2 linked regions of the Pseudoduganella dura genome follow. The protein of the gene in region 2 interacts with the protein of the main gene of each other region in a pairwise test. Links are inferred from orthologs where the notes say so. Each region holds a gene or a part of one and is shown on either strand. Other genes may lie near its edges.

Evidence for each region.
Region 1: the proteins of recJ (region 2) and GJV26_RS09470 interact in binary tests that used the Escherichia coli proteins (3 or more experiments, as listed by UniProt). The link is inferred for Pseudoduganella dura from one-to-one orthologs.

Annotation. Positions count from the first base shown.
Region 1 is NZ_WNWM01000002.1:2,144,919-2,150,762, forward strand. The notes cover bases 2,632-5,802. They hold GJV26_RS09470 (DNA topoisomerase III), read right to left. Parts: upstream 5,499-5,802; coding sequence 2,832-5,498; downstream 2,632-2,831. Outside these bases: GJV26_RS09455 (hypothetical protein), read left to right, coding at 1-321; GJV26_RS09460 (DUF3597 domain-containing protein), read left to right, coding at 409-840; GJV26_RS09465 (methyl-accepting chemotaxis protein), read right to left, coding at 1,005-2,591; GJV26_RS09475 (Smg family protein), read right to left, coding at 5,817-5,844.
Region 2 is NZ_WNWM01000002.1:6,714,700-6,722,344, forward strand. What follows is about bases 2,430-5,283. They hold recJ (single-stranded-DNA-specific exonuclease RecJ), read left to right. Parts: upstream 2,430-2,936; coding sequence 2,937-4,631; downstream 4,632-5,283. Other genes in these bases: GJV26_RS28950 (hypothetical protein), read left to right, coding at 2,430-2,882; GJV26_RS28960 (antitoxin Xre-like helix-turn-helix domain-containing protein), read left to right, coding at 4,729-5,190; GJV26_RS28965 (RES family NAD+ phosphorylase), read left to right, coding at 5,206-5,283. Also shown: GJV26_RS28940 (lipoprotein-releasing ABC transporter permease subunit), read right to left, coding at 1-384; GJV26_RS28945 (lipoprotein-releasing ABC transporter permease subunit), read right to left, coding at 445-1,707; more of GJV26_RS28950, read left to right, coding at 1,842-2,429; more of GJV26_RS28965, read left to right, coding at 5,284-5,901; GJV26_RS28970 (DUF2288 domain-containing protein), read left to right, coding at 5,915-6,232; GJV26_RS28975 (DUF817 domain-containing protein), read left to right, coding at 6,264-7,097; GJV26_RS28980 (tetratricopeptide repeat protein), read right to left, coding at 7,149-7,645; GJV26_RS28985 (bifunctional 2',3'-cyclic-nucleotide 2'-phosphodiesterase/3'-nucleotidase), read right to left, coding at 7,643-7,645. UniProt on the Escherichia coli protein: Single-stranded-DNA-specific exonuclease.

The DNA of each region.
Region 1 (5,844 bases), 4.6 Mb from region 2 along the record:
GGCCGCAGCGACCCGAACCAGCGGGCCGGCATGCTCAACCAGCTGCTGTCCAACGTGAGCCCGGCCATGCTGACGGCGCTGGCCGGCAGTATCGGCAGCGTGTTCGGCCAGAACGGCCAGCCCCAGGTCACGCCGGAACAGGCTGAAAAAATCACGCCGCAGCAGGTGGAGGAAATCGCCACCACGGCCGAGCAGCACAATCCGGGCATTGTCGACCGTATCGGCGACTTCTATGCCGAGCACCCGCAACTGGTGCAGGCCCTGGGCGGCGCAGCCCTGGCCATCGTGCTGGGCAAGATCGCCCAATCGAACCGGAATTGATGCGGGGGATCAATGCGCGCCATTATTGCGCGCAACTGGTCCACGCAACCGATCCACTCACTTGAACCATTCCTGAAGGAGCATTCCATGGGTATCCTCAGCAACATCTTCCACAAGATCTTCCCGTCGTCCCATCCGGCCGTGGCAGCGAAGCCTGCACCGGCGCCTGCCGCCGCGCCGGCGGCCCAGCCACAGGCCGCTCCTGCCGCGCCTGCTGCGGCGCCCGCGGCGCAGCCCGCTGCCGCCCCGGCCGCATTGTCCGAAGTGGACGTGGAAGCGATCCTGAACGGCAAGGCCCAGCAGTCCGGCCAGCCGCTGAACTGGCGCACGTCGATCGTCGACCTGCTGAAACTGCTGGACCTGGACAGCAGCCTGCAATCGCGCAAGGAACTCGCGCAGGAGCTGCACTATACCGGCGATACCGGCGATTCGGCGACGATGAACGTGTGGCTGCACCGGCAGGTGATGAACAAGCTGGCCGCCAACGGCGGCAAGGTACCGGCCGATCTGAAGGACTGATCGTACCCGATGGGCACGATCAGAAGCGCCTCGCAATGCGGGGCGTTAGTGCCTGAAAGCGCGGCGCCCCTTTACCCCAATGGCAGATGCCGGGGTCGGACCCGCCGGGTCTGACCCCGGTACTTCGACTTGGGGTAAATGCATGCCTTGTCGGCGTGCTGGCCTCAAGCCGCCAGCCGCAACGCCGCCCGCGGCGTATCCGGCGTCATCGCCCCATCCACCTTGAACACCGCCACCACAGCCGCCAATGCCTCTGCCTGCTGCCGCATCGATGCGGCGGCGGCGGCTGCTTCCTCGACCAGCGCGGCGTTCTGCTGCGTCACGCCGTCCATGTCCGCGATGGCATGGTTCACCTGCTCGATGCCGGCGCTCTGTTCCACGCTCGCGGTGGTGATCTCGCCCATGATGCAGGTCACGCGCTGGATGCTCTGCACCACCTCCGCCATCGTGGCGCCGGCCTGCTCGACCAGCCTGCTGCCCGCATCCACCTTGCCGACCGAATCGCCGATCAGCGCCTTGATTTCCCGGGCCGCGGCGGCCGAGCGCTGCGCGAGGTTGCGCACTTCGCCGGCCACGACGGCGAAGCCGCGTCCCTGCTCGCCGGCCCGGGCCGCTTCCACTGCCGCGTTCAGCGCCAGGATATTGGTCTGGAACGCAATGCCGTCGATGACCGAGATGATGTCGACGATCTTTTTCGCCGACGCGTTGATCGATTCCATGGTCTGCACCACCTCGCCGACCACGGCGCCGCCGCGCACCGCGACTTCCGATGCGCTGGCGGCCAGCTGGTTCGCCTGGCGCGCATTGTCCGCGTTCTGGCGCACCGTCGAGGTCAGCTCTTCCATCGACGATGCCGTTTCTTCCAGCGCGCCGGCCTGCTGCTCGGTGCGTGCCGACAGGTCCATGTTGCCGGCTGCGATCTGGCTCGATGCGCTCGTCATGTGTTCGGTACCGCTGCGCACCTGGCCGACAATATGGGCCAGGCCTTCGTTCATCGTTTTCAGCGCGCTCAGCAGGCGGCCCGTCTCGTCGTTCGACGTCACCACGATTTCGCTGCGCAGATCGTTGTCGGCAACGCTGCAGGCGATTTCCACTGCCCGGGTCAGCGGCACCACGATGCCGCGGGTCAGCCACCACGAACAGAACGCCCCCAGCGCCAGCACCGCCGCGCCACAGGCAATCAGGAACCGGCGGTTGCCCTGGAACAGGTGGTCGATGCGTGCCGCTTCCGTGTCGATCGCCTTGCGTTGCAGCTCGAGCAGCGCTTCGAGCGCCGCCAGGTAAGCCTGGCCATCAGGCTGGAAACGCCCCATCAGCACGGCGTTCGCCTCCTCGAGCTTGCCCTCTTTCTTCAGTGCCACGATGTCGTCGCGTGAGGCCACGTAACGCTTGCGGGCGGCGCCGATATCGCCGAACACCTGTTTTTCCGCCGGCGTCGCCAGTAGCGCCTCGACCTGCTTTTGCAGTTCGTTGACCGTGCGCGTCGAATTGGCAGTGTCTTCCGCGAAGAACGCGGCCAGCGAACTGTCCGAACTCTTCGAGATTGCCGACGTGCGGCGCACGCTGGTGTGAATCAGGCGGTACCAGTCGCCCACCAGCCGCTCCTTGGCCAGCGGTTCGCGCATCATGTCCTGCGTTGCCTCGGCAACGGCCTGCATGTGGTAGATGCCGAACGCGGTCATCAGGGTCATCAGGGCCAGCACGAGAGCGAAGCCCGCGGCAAGGCGGGTGCCGATGGTCAGGTTTTTCATGAGGAAGGGCGCGGCGGGCGCGGAAGGTTGCCTGAAAAAACGGCAGTCTAGCACAGGAGTAATTTGCCACAAAGCAATTTATTCCGGGCTGTCGCGCGCCGGCCATACCGGTAATCAAAGGCCTCAAGCGATTCTTGGATGACGCCGCCACACCGTTGTTTCGATGACCACTATCAACACCGGCGCGACCGTCAAAAAAAACGGGGCCACCCAGGGCCCCGTTTTTCGGCTGTTGCAGAGTTACTCGGTGGCGACGGCTTTCTTTGCAGCAGCCTTCTTCGCCGGTGCCTTCTTGGCCGGCGCTTTCTTTGCGGCGGTCGTTTTCGTCGCTGCAGCCTTCTTCGCCGCCGGCTTCTTCACCGGTGCGGCTTCATCGACAGCACCTTCGGCGCCTTCCGGCGCGGCGGCGGCCTTGCCCTTGGCGGCCGGCTTTTCCTTGCGTGGCTCGAATTCAAAGCTGATCTTGCCATCCTTGCCGCGCGCGAGGAAGGCCTTGAACGGGCGCCGCGTGCGCTGCGATACGAAGCCCGGCAGCAGGTCGGTCTTGCCTTCGTTGAGCAGCTTGGCCATCTGCTCCGGCAGGATTTCCTGCTGCAGGATGATGCGGCCGCTGCGGAAGTCGCACGTCTTCGGTTTGGCCACGCTGTGTTCGCACACATAGGCCAGGCCCATTTCGTACACGCCGCCGGCGCATTTCGGGCATGGGCCGAGCGCGGTCTGGCCGGTAAAGTCGACGCCTTCGCCATCCTCGCCCTCTTCGTCGTTCTGGCCGAAGTCGAATTCGAGCTTGAAGTTGTTGATGTCCTCGTCGCGCACGATGCGCAGGATCGCCGCGAACGGCCGGCCCATCTTCGAGCGGAAGCCCTGCAGCGGCCCGATCGTGCGGTTCTTCAGCAGCTCTTCCACCTCGGCGATCTCGAACTGCCGGCTGCCCGGCGTCTTGCCCATCGAAAATTCGCATTTGGTACAGGCGAAGCGGCGGTAGTTTTCCTTGACCACGCCACTGCAGTTCGGGCAAGGCGTGCTCAATGTCGCGTACTCGCCCGGGATCGTGTCGTTGTCGTATTCCTTGGCACGCTTGACGATAATCTGCGTCATCTGCGCGATTTCGCGCATGAACTCCTCGCGCGAGATGCGGCCCTTCTCCATCTGCGACAGCTTGTGTTCCCACTCGCCGGTCAGTTCCGGGGCGGTCAGTTCGTTGACGCCGAGGCCGCGCAGCAGCGTCATCAGCTGCGACGCCTTGGCGGTGGACATCAGTTCGCGGCCTTCGCGGATCAGGTACTTTTCCGTCAGCAGGCCCTCGATGATCGCGGCGCGCGTGGCCGGCGTGCCGAGGCCCTTGCCGGCCATCGCGTCACGCAACTCGTCCGAGTCGACCAGCTTGCCGGCACCTTCCATCGCGGACAGCAGCGTCGCTTCCGTGTAGCGCGCGGGCGGTTTCGTCACCAGGGCGTTCGCGTTGACCTTGTCGGTATGAACCTTCTCGCCCTTCGCCACGGGCACCAGGTTGCCGCCGCCTTCCTTGTCGTCGCCGGTCGTGTCCTTGCCGTACACCGCCAGCCAGCCGGCGTTCGTCATCACCTTGCCTTCGGTCTTGAACTGGTGGCCGGAGACTTCGGTAAAGCGCGTGGTCACCTGGAATTCGGCGGCCGGGAAGAACACGGCCATGAAGCGGCGCGTGACCAGGTCGTACAGTTTCTGTTCCGGTTCCGACAAGCCTTTCGGCGCGATGCCGGTGGGGATGATCGCGAAGTGATCCGAGATCTTGGTGTTGTCGAAGATGCGCTTGTTCGGCTTGACCCAGCCCTTGTCCAGGATCTGCTTGGCGAACTGGTGGTAGTTCGGGTTTTGCTTGACCACTTCCAGCGTCGACTTCACGGTCGGCAGGTAGTCTTCCGGCAGGTGGCGCGAATCGGTACGCGGATACGTCAGCACCTTGTGCTTCTCATACAGCGCCTGGGCCAGGCCCAGCGTGTTCTTGGCCGAGAAACCGAAGCGGCCGTTGGCTTCGCGCTGCAAGCTGGTCAGGTCGAACAGCGCGGGCGCCATCGACGTGGTCGGCTTGGATTCCTCGGTGACGTTGCCCTGCTTGCCCTTGCAGGCCAGCGCGATCGAATCGGCGGCGGCACGGCTCCACAGGCGCTCGGCGCGCTTCTCGGGATCGTTCTCGTCCTTCTTGAAACCGGTGTCGAGCCAGCGGCCTTCGTACACGCCGGCGGCGCACACGAATTCGGCGCGCACTTCCCAGTAATCGCGCGGCACGAATTTCTTGATCTTCTCGTCGCGCTCGACCACGATCGACAGCGTGGGCGTTTGCACACGGCCAACGGTGGTCAGGTAGAAGCCGCCCTCCTTCGAGTTGAAGGCCGTCATCGCGCGGGTGCCATTGATGCCGATCAGCCAGTCGGCCTCGGAACGGCAGCGCGCGGCATCGGCCAGCGGCAGCATCTCTTCGTCGCTGCGCAGGTGCGCAAAACCATCGCGGATCGCGTTGGGGGTCATTGACTGCAGCCACAGGCGCTTGACCGGCTGCTTGGCTTTCGCGTTCTGTGCGATCAGGCGGAAGATCAGTTCACCTTCGCGGCCCGCGTCGCATGCGTTGATCAGGGCCGTGACGTCCTTGCGCTTGATCAGCTTGTTCAAGACCTTGAGCCGGCTTTCCGTCTTGGCGATCGGATTCAGGGCGAAATACGGCGGAATCATCGGCAGGTGCGTGAAGCTCCACTTGCCGCGCTTGACGTCGTACTCTTCCGGCACCGCGATTTCCAGCAGGTGGCCAACGGCCGAAGACAGCACGTATTCGTCGGATTCGAAATACTCATCGTGCTTGGTAAAGCCGCCAAGCGACTTCGCGATGTCGTTCGCGACAGAAGGCTTCTCGGCAATGATGAGGGTTTTGCTCATGATTGTTGTTCTCGGTTTCGGTTGCTGCGACGGGCCTGGCCTCGCGCGCGGCGCGTCGGCGGTCTGTCGGGGTATGGCAGGCGCATGATACATGGGCATCGTGCTTCGTGCCGAGTTTTTCGCCCCCGCCATTATTGTCAAGGGGCCAATCATAAGCGCGACCACGGCAAAACAGCAAGCATGCGCACCAATGCAATCCGGCCGCAAATGCGGCCGGGCGGGTACTGCGCGTTACTGATCAGATGATGCGGCTCGAATGGTGCTGCTCGAATATCGATGCCCGAATGTTGCCGGTCGGGCGAGCCGCGCTGCGGCGCTTCAGTGCAGGAGACGAGGCGCCTGCTCT
Region 2 (7,645 bases):
CGGCAACACGCCGCGCACCATCGCAGGCCGCAGCGCGTCGTTGCCGTGCATCAGGCCCGCCTGCGTTTCGGAGAACGGCGCGGCGCCTTTCACCTCGGGATGGCGCAGCGCGTTTTTCGCCTGCTGCTGCCAGTCGGGCATGCCGCCCGCCCTGTCGAAGACTTCCACGTGGGCCAGCACGGAGAGCATCCGGTCCGTCACGTCCTTCTGGAAACCGTTCATCACCGACAGGATGATGATCAGCGCGCCCACGCCCAGCGCGATGCCGGCCATCGAGATCAGCGAGATGAACGAGATGAAGCGGTTGCGGCCGCCGCGCTTGCCGGCACGGGTATAACGCAGCCCGACCAGCCATTCATAAGGAAGATTTTTCAGGAAGCTCATCGCTCACCATTCGAAAAGGGAGCCGGAGTTTGCCACAGATTCGCGTTATTCAAAGTCGTATTATTCATAACGCAATGCCTCCGCGGGCTTGACGCGCGCCGCCCACCAGCTGGGATACAGCGTGGCCAGGAACGCCAGGCCCACGGCGGTGCCGCCGATCGCGGCGACGTCGGTCCAGCGCAGGTCGGACGGCACGGCGCTGATGAAGTAGATGTCCTTGGAGAGGAACTTCATGCCCAGCACCGTTTCGATGGCCGGCACGATCACGCCCACGTTCATCGCGATCAATACGCCGCCGGCCACGCCGAGCGCGGTGCCGATCACGCCCACCAGCGCGCCCTGCACCATGAAGATCTTCATGATCGAGCGCGGCGACGCGCCCAGCGTGCGCAGGATGGCGATGTCGGCCTGCTTGTCGGTGACCGTCATGACCAGCGTGGCTACCAGGTTGAACGCGGCCACGGCGATGATCAGCGTGAGGATGATGAACATCATGCGCTTCTGCGTCTGCACGGCGGCGAACCAGTTCACGTTGAGCTTCGACCAGTCGCGCACCAGCAGGTCGCCCGGCATCGACTGCTTGAGCTGGAAGGCCACCCGGGGCGCCTGGTCCATGTCCTCGATCTTCAGGCGCAGGCCGTACGGGCCCGCGAGGTTCAGCAGCTGCTGGCCGTCCGCCAGGTGGACGTACGCCAGCGAGGAATCGAATTCGTTGTGGCCGGCCTCGAAGATGCCGACCACGGTGAACGTGCGCATCGTGGGCGCGCCGCCGGCGATGCCGCCCTCGGTCAGCGCCATCGACACCCGGCCGCCCACTTTCACTTCCAGCGCCTTCGCCAGCTCGATGCCGAGCACGATGCCCTTTTCTCCGGCGCGCAGGCCCGCCAGGCTGCCCTGCTTGACCTGGCGCGGCACGTCGGAGACCTTGCCTTCTTCCTCGGGGAGGATGCCGCGCACGACGGCCGGGCGCAGCACGTCGCCGCCATGCGCCAGCAGCGCCTGCAGCTCCACGAACGGCGCCGCGCCCTTGACCTCGGGGTTGGCGAAGGCGTTGCGCGCGGTGGCGCGCCAGTCCTTCATCGGGCCGCCCATTTCGTAGATCTCGATGTGCCCCAGCACCGACAGCATCCGCGCCGTCACTTCCTTCTGGAAGCCGTTGTAGACCGACAGGACGATGATCAGCGCCGCCACGCCCAGGCCGATTCCCGCCATCGAGATCGCGGAAATGAACGAGATGAAGCTGTTGCGGCCGCTGCGCTTGCCGGCGCGCGTGTAGCGCAGGCCGACCAGCCATTCGAACGGCATCTTGTGCATGAAACTCATGTAAGGAAAAGGCCAATGGTGCAAAGACCGCAGTTTGCCATATAAACAGCATTGCCGGGCTTACTGCTGAGCACGCGGCACCGGCCGCGCGGCGCCGCGGGGACTTGCAATCGACTTGCAAGATATAATGACGCATGCCTTCCACGACCCTCGTTTTACCTTTCGGCCTGCCGCCCGCCGAAATGGCGCCGGACCTGATTCGCTCCCTGCAGGCCCCCGCCCTGGCGACTTTACTTTCTCGCAACAGCAAGCGCACGCACCACGGGTTCGAGCAGGATTCGCGGCTGCTGCCGCACGAGGCCTGGCTGGCCCATGCGCTCGCGCTGGCCGGTGATCCAGCCAATGCGCCGGCCGCGCCGTTCGCACCGGCCGTGATGCGCGGGCTGGGGCTGGCGCCCGATGGCGGCCACTGGTTCATTTTCCATCCCGTACACCTGGTGGTCGGCACGCACCTGATGATGCCGGACCTGCGCGGCCTGCGCATCGCCGACGCCGACTCGCGCGCGCTGTTCCAGGCGGCCCTGCCGTTGTTCGGGGAACTGGGCAAGACGCTGGTCTACGGCGACGCCCACACGTGGTTCCTGCGCGCGGACGACTGGGCGGACCTGGCGACGGCGTCGCCGGACGCGGCCACCGGCGACAACCTGCATGCGTGGCTGCCCGCCGGCGCCGCGGCGCGCGATTTCCGCCGCCTGCTCAACGAAGTGCAGATGCTGTGGCACACGCATCCGGTCAACGAGGGCCGCAAGCAGGCGGTGAACTCGTTCTGGCTGTGGGCCGGCGGCCCGGCGGCGCAGCCGCGGCCGGAAGCGGCGCTGGCCACGGCCGCCGCCCCTGCCTGGCTCAATGCGCTCGCCACGCCCGAACTGCGCGACGCCACGGCGGTCCAATGGCTGGCGTCGCGCGATCCGCGGCGCACCGCGCTGCTGGGCCACCTGGCCGGCGCCAGCCTGGCCGAAGACTGGTCGACCTGGCTGCAGCTGATGGGGCAGCTCGAAGACCAGTGGTTCGCGCCGCTGCTGGGCGCGCTGCGCGCGGGCCAGGTGGCCGACGTGCACCTGGTGCTGACCAATCGCCTCGGCTGGATCGAGAGCACGGCGACCAGGATGTCGCTGAACAAGTTCTGGCGCACCGAAAACCTGAAGAACCTGCTCACGCCCGCCCGAGCGGGCTGACGGATCAGGCAGACGAATCAAGCTGAAAATCAAGCTGAAGGACAAGTAGAACCCATGACCCGCATCGCCACCCGCCCCTGTCCGTTCCGCGAATCGGAAATGCTGCGCCAGGGAGGGATCCACCCCGTGCTGGCGCGCCTGTTCGCCGCCCGCGGGCTGACCGATCCGAAAGACCTGTCGTCCGAACTGTCGGCGCTGATCCTGCCTTCGGGCCTGCTGCACATCGATGCCGCGGCCGTGTTCCTGGCCGATGCCATCGCCGCGCAGAAGCGCATGGTGATCGTGGCCGACTACGACTGCGACGGCGCCACCGCCTGCGCCGTCGCGCTGCGCGGCCTGCGCGCGATGGGCGCGAATGTCGACTTCATCGTGCCCAACCGTTTCGAGTACGGCTATGGCCTCACGCCGGAGATCGTGGCGCTGACGGCGCGCGAAAAATCGCCGGACATCATCATCACCGTCGACAACGGCATCGCCAGCATCGATGGCGTGGAAGAGGCGAAGCGCCGCGGCATCGAAGTCGTGGTGACCGACCACCACCTGCCGGGCGACACGCTGCCCGATGCGCGCGTGATCGTCAACCCGAACCAGCCGGCGTGCGGCTTCCCGTCGAAGAACCTGGCCGGCGTGGGCGTGGTGTTCTACGTGCTGCTGGCGTTGCGCGCCGAACTGCGCCGGCGCGGCGTGTTCGACGCGCAGACCCAGCCCAAGCTCGACTCGCTGCTGGACCTGGTGGCGCTCGGCACGGTGGCCGACGTGGTGAAACTGGACACCAACAACCGCATCCTCGTGGCGCAGGGCCTGAAACGGATGCGCGCCGGCCGCATGCATGCCGGCGTGGCGGCGCTGTTCCGCGTGGCTGGCCGCCAGGCATGCAGCGCCACGCCGTTCGACCTGGGCTTTGCGCTCGGCCCGCGCCTGAACGCGGCCGGCCGCCTGGAAGACATGTCGCTGGGCATCGAATGCCTGGTCACGGACGATGAAGGCCGCGCCTGGCAACTGGCCCAGCAGCTCAACGAGATCAACCTGAAGCGCCGCGAGATCGAAGCCGAGATGCAGGACACGGCGCTGCTGCACCTGGACGATTTCCAGCCGTCGCACAGCTCCACCATCAGCGTGTTCGACGATACCTGGCACCAGGGGGTGATCGGCATCGTGGCCTCGCGGCTGAAGGAAAAGTTCTACCGGCCCACGATCACGTTCGCGCCGGCCGGCGACGGCTGGATCAAGGGTTCCGGCCGCTCGATCGCCGGCTTCCACATGCGCGATGCGCTCGACCTCGTGTCGAAACGGGCGCCGAGCCTGATCGACAAGTTCGGCGGCCACGCGATGGCGGCCGGGCTGTCGATCCGCGCCGATGCGTTCGACGCGTTTTCGCAGGCGTTCGAGGCGGTGGGCCAGGCGTGGCTGTCCGAGCACCAGCTCGAGCGCGTGATCGAGACGGACGGGCCGCTGGAAGATGCCTACTTCACCACGCAGTTCATCGAACTGATGGACGGCATCGTGTGGGGCCAGGGCTTCGCGCCCCCCGTGTTCTGCGACGAATTCCGCGTGATCAGCCAGCGCATCCTGAAGGACCGGCACCTGAAACTGCTGCTCGAACGCAATGGCGCGCGCTACGATGCGATCTGGTTCGGCCGCACGGATGCGCTGGGCGACCGTGCCCGCGTGGCCTTCCGGCTCGATGCGAACGAGTACAACGGCACCACGCGGGTGCAGCTGATGGTGGAGCACGCCGAGCCGGCATAGCCGGACCGCCTGCCGGAGCGGGGATGCGCGCATGCTGTCGCACCCGCTTGCAGGCACTCCGAAAACGGAGTATAAAGACTCCAGATATGGAGGCCCTATGCATTCGTCCCACGCCCATCCGCAGCCGTTTCCCTATGTTTACCCCAGGTCGCGCTATGAACCGGCCACCCCGGTCGACCTCAATGCCCGCGAAGAGCGGGAGCGCCTGTCCCAGTCGGCCCTGAAAGGGTTCTACAAGCTCGTTGCCGCCTGGAATCTGCGTGAGGAAGACGCCCGCGAACTGCTGGGCGGCCTGCCCAGCAGCACATTCTACGACTGGAAGCGCAATCCCGACCGCGTGCTCGAAGTCGACCGCATCACCCGCATTTCCTACCTTCTCGGCATCTACAAATCCCTGCACATCCTCTACGGCGACAAGCTCGCCGATGAATGGATCACCTTGCCCAACAAGAACGCCATCTTCAAAGGGAGCACGCCGCTGGCTTACATGCTGGCGGGCGGCCTGCTGGCGATGCAGACCGTGCGCAAGCTGGTCGATGCGCGCCGCGGGGGCCTGTAATTGCCGCCCGTGCCCGTGCCGGCCCTTCTCGTGCCGCCGTTCCGCGCGCTGCGGCAGTTCGATACCTGTCGCCTGATCCCCTCCCGCTTTGCCGATCTCGACGATTCGGTGCTGGCGCCGCTGGCCGACAGCGACGCCGAACTGGCCGACCTGTTCGACCTCGATAACGCCACCAACGCCCGCCTGCTCGCCGAGCACGGCGGCGCGCCCGGCATCGGCATCGACGAATTGCTGTTCCACGTACCGAACTTTCGCATCGTCAACGCCGCGTTCACGTACCCGCGCCCTGAAGGCAGCCGGTTCAACGATGGCGAACGGGGCGCCTGGTACTGCGCGTTCGATGCCGAGACGGCACTGGCCGAAGTGATTTTCCATAAGACGGTCGAGTACGCGGAGATCGGCCGCTTCGACGACAGTGTCAGCTACCAGGCGATGCTGGCCGATTTCACGGCCCCGTTCCACGATATTCGCGAGCAGCCCGAATTCGACGCCTGCCTGGCGCCCGACAGCTACGAAACCTCGCAACTGCTGGCCGAACGGCTGCTGGCCGCCGGCTCCACCGGCATCATCTACCCCAGCGTGCGGCACGCCAGCGGCACCAATCTCGCCTGCTTCCGGCCGGCGCTGGTCGGCAACGTTCGCAAAGGCCAGGTGTATCGGTTAACATGGCAGGGCAGCCCGACACCGGCTGTCGAACCCCGATCCATGTAGATATTGAACAGCAATGCAACTCAATCCTGATAAAGATACCGAACTGCGCCAGAAGGTCAACCGCGAGACCGCGCGCCTGCCGTGGAGCGAACTGACGCGCCACTTCGCCTCGGGCAACGTGGTGTGGATCGCGGACGAGCTCGATCTCGTGGAAGTGGCCGTGCGCATCGCCCACGACGACAAGGCCAGCGTGGGCCAGTGGATGGCCGCCGGCCAGATCGCCAAGGTTTCGGACCGGCAGGCGCAGGAATGGCTGGAAACCGATGCCTTGCTGTGGGCCAGCGTGGTGAGCCCGTTCATCCTCGTGCAGCAGCAGAAGAAACTGCACTGATACCGCAGCATTGACCCGGAGGGCGATCCCGATGCTGGCAGCACTCGATGCCCACCTGGCGGACGCCCGCCCCCGCCCGCTGCGGCCGGTCCACCGCCCGCTCGTCGAATTGCTCTACTTCGGCATCAAGGAAGCCCGGGCGTGCCTGTTTGCCGGCCTGTTTTTCCTGGCGATGTTCTGCGTGCCCCGCGCCGGGCTGTTCGGCATTCCCCGCTACGATGTGCTGCTGGCCGTGGCCCTGGGCATCCAGGCGTGGATGCTCGCCGCCCGCCTGGAAACGTGGGACGAAGTGAAAGCCGTCGGCCTGTTCCACGCGGTCGGCTTCGCGCTCGAAGTATTCAAGACGCACGTCGGCTCGTGGAGCTACCCGGACGCGGGCTACACCAAGCTGTTCGGCGTGCCGCTGTTCTCCGGCTTCATGTACGCGGCGATCGGCAGCTACATCATCCAGGCCTGGCGCCTGCTCGACCTGCGCATCCGCCACCATCCGCCGCACCCGATGGCGGCCGCGATCGCCGTCCTGATCTACGTGAATTTCTACACGCACCATTACATCGGCGACTACCGCTGGTACCTGGCCGCCTGCGCGCTGGGCCTGTATGCGCGCACCACGGTGATCTTCCGCCCGCTGGACCGCGACCGCCGCATGCCGCTGCTGCTGGGCTTCGTGCTGACCGGCTTCTTCATCTGGCTGGCCGAGAACCTCGGCACGCTGATGGGCGTGTGGCGCTACCCGAACCAGCTGGGCGCCTGGTCGGTCGTACACGTCAGCAAATGGAGCGCCTGGTCCCTGCTGGTGATCATGACGTTCACGATCGTGGCCAATCTGAAGCACGTGAAAGCGCGGGTGCACGTGCCGGCATAGCAGGATCCTGGACAGCCGCCTGTTCAGGGACAACGATTCAGAGGCAACGATTCACGGGCCGGCCTGGTGTTTCAGCGCATGCGCGGCCTCTTTCAGCAGTGCGTTGGCCTGCTCGCCATCGCCCCGGCGACGCGCCAGTTCCGCAAGCTGCTGCAGCGCGGCCGGATGGCCAAGGCCGGCGGCACGCTCGAGCCAGGCGCGCGCCGCCACCAGGTCGACGGCACCGCCCTCGCCTTCGGCCTGCAGGTTCGCCAGCACGAACATCGCCTCCGGGATGCCGCCCGACGCGGCCTGTTCGAGCCAGCGGCGGGCGGCGGCGCTGTCGGGGGCGGTGCCCTTGCCGTTGCGGACCATCAGCCCGGCCCGGTAGGCGGCATCGGCATCGCCTTCGCGGGCGGCGGCACTGAAAGCGGCCAGGGCCGGCGGCCAGCCCGACGCCGGGCCATGCAGCGCCAGCCGCGCCGCGGCCAGATCGGCGGCCAGGTCGGTCGCGAACGACGGCGCAGCGGCGAACAGGATGCCCGCCAGCGCGAACGCATGGCGCTTCA